DNA from 2 places in the Endozoicomonas sp. genome. Region 2 is predicted to be linked to the other one. Evidence: riboswitches for the same ligand, from Rfam matches in the RefSeq annotation. Region 2 holds a riboswitch; the other holds the start of a gene.
The links. A riboswitch is a leader RNA that binds a small molecule or an ion and turns the genes downstream of it on or off. The one in region 2 is predicted to bind thiamine pyrophosphate.
Positions count from the first base shown of each region.

Region 1: it holds a riboswitch for thiamine pyrophosphate, as region 2 does, so the genes downstream of both, thiD (bifunctional hydroxymethylpyrimidine kinase/phosphomethylpyrimidine kinase) here and ACOCLE_RS23730 (ABC transporter substrate-binding protein) in region 2, are expected to answer to the same signal.

Region 1 covers NZ_OZ239981.1:3,893,500-3,896,906, reverse strand. Annotated here, with positions in the region: gene ACOCLE_RS17590 (ABC transporter permease) at 1-263, opposite strand, end outside; gene ACOCLE_RS17585 (ABC transporter ATP-binding protein) at 267-1,049, opposite strand; gene thiD (bifunctional hydroxymethylpyrimidine kinase/phosphomethylpyrimidine kinase) at 1,236-2,051, opposite strand; TPP riboswitch at 2,229-2,338, opposite strand; gene ACOCLE_RS17575 (type B 50S ribosomal protein L31) at 2,449-2,709, shown strand; gene ACOCLE_RS17570 (SDR family NAD(P)-dependent oxidoreductase) at 2,840-3,407, opposite strand, start outside.
Region 2 covers NZ_OZ239981.1:5,337,147-5,340,553, forward strand. Annotated here, with positions in the region: gene ACOCLE_RS23715 (tryptophan--tRNA ligase) at 1-661, shown strand, start outside; gene ACOCLE_RS23720 (hypothetical protein) at 748-1,137, shown strand; gene ACOCLE_RS23725 (YbaN family protein) at 1,168-1,605, shown strand; TPP riboswitch at 1,689-1,796, shown strand; gene ACOCLE_RS23730 (ABC transporter substrate-binding protein) at 1,926-2,891, shown strand; gene rbsK (ribokinase) at 3,037-3,407, shown strand, end outside.

The sequences.
Region 1 (3,407 bases), 1.4 Mb from region 2:
AGCCAGGGCCTTAACGCGGTGAAATAGACGAGAATCAAAGCGAGAATAATGCCCAGCAGAACGCCAAGCAGCAGTCCCAGCAACATTTCACTGAGGGTAACCAGCGTGTGTTCCCATAACAGGCTGGCATTCTCAACCATGCTGTTGGCCACTTCCAGCGGATCGGGAAGGATGTAGGCTGGCATATCAAAAGCAATCAACAGAGCGTGCCAGAGAACCAGGAGGCCAATAAGAACAATGAAGGGTTTGATGGAGTCTTTCATTTTTTATTGCCCCTCTGCTTTATCATCAAACGACTCATGACGTAAACGATCCAGCAGTTTGCCCTGTAATGACATCAGGTCATTATTAGCCAGTGAACGGGGTGTCTTTCCTGGTGGAGTAATAGCATCCGTCAGACGAGCAGGTTGTCCCTGCAGGTGATAAACCTCATGACCAAGGCGCAGAGCCTCCAGAGGATCGTGGGTTATTAACAGCACAGTGCGGTTCTGTAGAAGCTCACAGGCAAGGTCCTGTAAGTTGAGACGGGTGATGGCATCCAGCGCACCGAATGGTTCGTCCATTAATACCAGTGGCCGGTTTTCCATCAGCGTTCGGGCCAATGCTACCCGCTGGCGCTGACCTCCGGAGAGGTTCTGGGGCAGAGTGTGCGCTTTTTCTGTGAGGCCAACCTTTTCCAGAATCGACATGGCCTGGTCCTGAACCTCAGCGGATAAGACTGGACGCCCCCTTAACATATCGACCAGATTGCGGCGCAGACGCTGTCCCAGCGTGATGTTTTCAAGTACCGAAAACCAGGGCAGCAGAAGATCCTGCTGTGCCATCCAGGCAATCCGATGATTAACCGAAAGACCGTCCTGACAAGCAACCTTTCCCGTTGTTTCTCCCGCAGGCAGGCCGGCAATCAAACGCAGCAAGCTGGTTTTACCCACTCCGCTGCCGCCCAGAAGGCAGGTCCACTGGCCCCCCTTAAGGGTCAGGTTAAGATCTTCAAAAACACAGTGGTTTCCAAATCTAAGACTGGCATTGCGAATAATCACATCAAACATCGTTAAATCGCTTCCCGCTTCCCGCTTCCCGCTTCCCGCTTCCCGCTTCCCGCTTCCCGCTTCCCGCTTCCCGCTTCCCGCTTCCCGCTTCCCGCTTCCCGCTTCCCGCTTCCCGCTTCCCGCTTCCCGCTTCCCGGATGCATGTACTTCAAGGGCATCGGGTGACAGGGAGTGGGCTGTGACTATTTACCACGTTCGGTAAAAGTGATGGACCGGGCCATGGCCTGAACCAATGCTCAGATTGTCAGCATGGGCAATCGCACCGGCAATGTATTCTTTGGCAGACCTGACGGCATCCATCAAAGGATAATCCCTGGCCAGCAAAGCGGTTACTGCAGACGACAATGTACAGCCTGTGCCGTGGGTGTTTCGGGTTTCAACCCATGGGGATTCGAGCTTGTGCAGTGTCTTACCGTCATGGAACAGGTCGACAGCTTTGTTGTTGCCACTGTCTGAGGATAGGTGGCCACCTTTCAGTAATACTGCGCTGGCTCCCAGATCCATCAATGGATCAATCATGGCGATCATGGCTTCCAGTGACTCCGGGCGGGGACAATTCAGGAGAACCGCTGCTTCCGGCAGGTTTGGCGTAATGAGTGTTGCTTTCGGTATCAGCTTGCGACGCAGGTTATCAATGGCCGCTTCCTGCAGCAGTACATCACCGCTGGTGGCCACCATGACCGGGTCTACCACCAGATATTTCAGCGGGTAATCACTGGCAGCGCGGGCAACCGTATCAATCACTTCAGGCTGGCTCAGCATGCCAACCTTGGCGGCGGAAATGTTCAGATCGGAAAAGACAGAATCCAGCTGCTCACGGACAAAGGCGGGTGATACGTCAAAAATACCCTGAACACCCAGAGTGTTCTGTGCGGTCAGCGCAGTGATCACACTGCAGCCATAGGCACCAAGGGCTGAGAAGGTTTTCAGATCTGCCTGAATTCCGGCACCACCGCCACTGTCAGAACCGGCAATGGTCAATGCGATTGGTGTAGAAGACATAAGCTCGCGCCTCTCCACAAGAGAAACTCCATCAGTACATCATTAGGACTGGCGGGAAAAGAGGGCGGGGCGTTGGGTTAACTCTGTGTCCTGTCGAGAATATTGCTCCGTGCCGGGGCAATCAGATGCGTCGAATAACAGGCTTGCACGATTGTTAGTACATCAGGGTTTTATCAGCTCTCAGGCCCGTCGGTTTCCTACGCCAGCATTATCTGGTTCAGGTTCTATGGGTGTATCTCAGTTCTGCCTTTCATTATTGGGACGGCAGAACACCCCAACCAACACCGGCCGAGTCTATGGGGTTTGCCATAAGCTGTCCAGTGAGTTGGATGAATTGACGCTTATTAAATAAGTGTTATGTTATAACGTGTTGATTCTGTGAAGGTGGGAATGTGTTATGAAAAAAGGTATTCACCCGGAATACAGAAAAGTTGCTTTCCACGACTTGGGAGCGGATAAGTTCATGATTGTCCGGTCAACGGTACAGACCGATCGAACGGTGGATATTGGCGGTCAGACATATCCCTATATGACGCTGGATGTTTCTTCTTATTCTCATCCCTTCTATACCGGAAAACAGAAGGCTTCCACTCAGGATGGCCGCGTTGCCCAGTTCAATAAGCGTTTTGGGAACCTAGGTCTCAAAAGGAGCAAGTAAAGTGCAAAAAGTCGCAGCAGTGACTGCGCCGTTCAGGGGAGGGCAAAGAAGAAAAATAAGACCTATTGGCAACAGAGCTCGGCATCGACTTGATGCCGGGTATTCGATGCAGAATATTCAAGGAAAGGGGCTATCCGGCCCTGCGGATTAACCAGAAATACAGCGGATAGGGCAGGCGACGCAGAATCCCCAGGATGGCGGCGAAAATGCGAGGGAATCGAATTTCGAACTGTCGCTCCTTCATTCCTTTGACGATGACTTCCGCAGCTTTATCCACCTCCATCAGAAAAGGCATTGGGAATCGGTTCTTGTTGGTAAGTGGGGTTTTCACAAAACCCGGGTTGATCACTTTGATAGCAATACCGACCTCAGACAGCTCCGTATTGAGAGATTCTGCCATATTGATTAACGCCGCCTTGGTTGCCCCATAGCCTGCGGCTCTGGGTAAGCCTCGATAGCCTGCCAGAGAGGCATTAATGGCGATGGTTCCTTTTCCCTGCTTTTTCATACTGGTGATCAGTGGCTCAAGGCAATGGCATACGCCCATCAGGTTCAGTTCCACCTGCTGACGCACGGCGCTGCTGGTAAACTCAGTTGCGGGAGTCGAAATATAGGTTCCGGCATTTAAAATCGCCTGATCAATACAACCATGAGTTTCAATGATCTTGTTTACCGTCTCAGTCACTGCGGTTTGATCA
Region 2 (3,407 bases):
GGCCAATGAAGAAGCCGGTGAGCAGGATCCGGACAAGGGGGTGACGATGGGACTCTTCTGCTATCCGGTGCTGATGGCGGCAGATATTCTCATGTTCAATGCCCATAAAGTGCCGGTGGGGCGTGATCAGGTTCAGCATATTGAGATGGCCCGGGATATTGCTGGACGCATGAATCACCATTACAAGACCCGGTTTGCTTTGCCTGAGGCGGTTGTTGGTGAAAGCACTGCAGTTCTTAACGGTCTTGATGGTCGTAAGATGAGCAAGAGCTACGATAATACGATTCCGCTTTTTGTGCCTGAAAAGAAACTGCTCAAGCTGATTCGCAAGATCAAAACCAACTCATTGGAGCCGGGTGAACCAAAAGATCCGGATACCTGTACTCTTTTCCAGATCTACTCTGCATTTGCCGATGCCACTCAGATTGAGGTGAAACGTCAGCAATATGCCGATGGTGCTGGTTGGGGAGATCTGAAAAATGAGCTGTTTGAGTTCTTGAATGAGCGCTTGAAAGATCCGCGTGAACGTTACAATGCATTGATCGAAGATCCGGCATTTATCGAAAAAGAGCTGCTTAAAGGGGCTGAAAAGGCCCGGGCTGAAGCCGCACCTTTCCTGACGTCTATTCGTCAAGCCGTAGGCCTCAAGCCGCTCGCATAAAATTCTGCAGTCGCCTTTAAGTTCGGCTTTCCTTTGGGAAAGCCGACAATAATAATGATAGGCATCATCGCTCGACTGGATACCCCATGAACACATCAAAGTTAGTTGCCATTCTGCTGAGTGCGCTCGTGCTGTCGGCCTGTAGCCATCTGGATGGTCTCCTTAAAGACAAGGTTCAGCAAAAGGTGGAATTTGATTTGACCCGCCTGGATGCCGATGGTCTGTATGGCCCAGCTGATGGCAAACGGTCCCTGAGTTATGAGTTCTGTATTCCTGCACATGTGAATACCGCACGGCAGGTGATGTCCATTGACCCAACCGCAATTGTCTACAAAGAATCCCCTGGACGTTTACAGTGTGGTAAGGAACAGTATCTGGTGGTTGGTGATACATATCAGGCCAATTACCTAGTGACCCTGAAAAAGCTGGTTGAACTGCAGTATGTCACCCGGATTCAAGAGGCATTTTTTGAGTAAACATAACCGAAGAATCAGCTATCGATAAGAATGAACCCAAGAGATAAAGCTCCGGCCCCTCAATCATCAGGCGTTCTGATACGTAACCCAGTGGTTCGATGGGTCTTTAAAGCCTGTGCCCTGCTTTGTGTTGTACTGGGATTTATCGGTGTTTTCCTGCCGCTGTTGCCCACTACGCCCTTTCTGTTGCTGGCGGCGTTTTTCAGTTTACGGTCATCTCCAGCCATTCACTCCTGGCTATTGAATCACCAGGTGCTGGGTCCCCCTTTGCGCCAGTATCTTGATGAACGCAGTATTTCCAGAAAGGTTTATATCCGCGCGGTTGCTTTTCTCTGGCTGACCATGAGCATCTCAATCTGGATTGTAAAATTGGTATGGGTTAAATACTTGCTTGTGGCTATAGCTGTCAGCGTGACGATGTATCTGACAAGGTTGCAGAGAAGGGGGGCCAGAGAGCACTCCTCCTGACGGCTGGCAGAAGGCAAAAAGCACTCTATAATTTTGCGTTAAGGTCTGCCTGACTCATTACTTATTAATGGTTTCTGGTGGACTCCAGTGGCGCAGGGTGCCTGTTTGATCAGTAAGCTTTCAGGCTGAGATTATACCTGTTGAACCTGAACCGGTTAGTACCGGCGTAGGAACTGCCATAAAGCTACCGCTTATTCTATAGACATTCTGGAGAGGTGCTTTGCCTCTACGTTATGTTCACAGCATAGGTGGTGCTGTCCTCTTCGGGCCTTTATGCGTCACGTTATTCGATGACTTCTATCTGTCGTGAGGATTAACGCATGACTGCAACGCCTCGGCTTTCCATGCTTCTCAACTGGTATGCCAACCCCTATCACACCCCTGTTTTTATGGCTCACCATCTGGGTTTTTATAAAGAAGAAGGGCTTGCTCCCGCCATTATGGAAACCACTGATCCTTCAGATGTAACCGACTTGATCGGTCAGAACAAAGTGGATATTGCATTGAAAGCGATGATTCATACTTATGCGGCCAGAGCCAAGGGCTATAAGGTTGTTTCTGTGGGCACGCTGTTTCATGAGCCCCCAACGGGCCTTATTTTTCTAAAGTCCAGTGGCATTAAGGGGTTTGATGATATCCGGGGAAAAAGAATCGGCTATATCGGTCGGTTTGGAAAAATCATCATTGATGACCTGGCCCGTAGGGCAAATATAGAGCCTGATGCCTATGAAACGGTTCGTGTTGGTATGAATATTACCGATGCCATTATTCAGAATAAGGTGGATGCTGGCATGGGGATTGGCTGCTTTCAACAGGTGGAGCTGGAGCAGGTCAGTGGCCAGGAGACGGGCATGTTGCGGGTGGATGAACTTGCCGGACTCGGGTGTTGCTGCTTCTGTTCAATTCTTTTCCTGGTGAATGAGGCCTACCTGGAGAACAACCAGGAGAATGTGAGACGGTTTATTAGAGCGACTCTAAGAGGGACTCAGTGGACGCTCGAAAATCCCGAAAAAGCGTATGAGCTACTTTGTGAGCAGATTCCGAGATTGAGAACGGATACCTTCAGGAAAATTTATATCAGTTGCCTTCCCTATTTCTCCCGTGACCTGATTAATGTGGACAGAGATTGGGAGAAAGTTGGTCTTTACGCTCAGCAGCTTGGTATTACGGATGAAACCATGGATTGCCACAGCTGTTATACCAATGAATTTTTACCTGACCGTCCTCACTCTACTTTTGAGCCTTTGGATGGGGCTTACATTTCTGAGCAGCTTAAAGCCTCATAGAGCAATTAAACTTATAACGAGTTTCAAGTAAATAGAAGTCTGGTTCTGTCCAGACTTCCTGATCCTGTTTTATAAAACCACCTGGCTCAAACGACATTTGAATTACACTTTACGCATTGTTAGCCTGATTTTCACCGGTGGTGATATGAGTAAGCAGATTCTCGTTTTAGGCAGTATTAATGTTGATCACGTTCTGAGGGTTGATTGTTTTCCAAAACCAGGCCAAACCATTACAGGCTCATCTTATACCGTTATGGCTGGAGGCAAAGGTGCTAATCAGGCCGTAGCCTGTGCCCGCCTCGGTGGGAACACGCACATGATGGCGGCTATTGGTCAGGACGACCTGGGGCGGGAAATAGTACAGCAACTCAGTGATGAGGGCGTTGATACAACTGCTATTACAGAAGTTGTGGATATGGATACCGGAGTTGCGCTGATTTTCGTTAATACCAAAGGCGAAAATATCATTGGTATTTCTGCTGGAGCTAATGGCTGCCTGAGAGAAGAGCATATTGA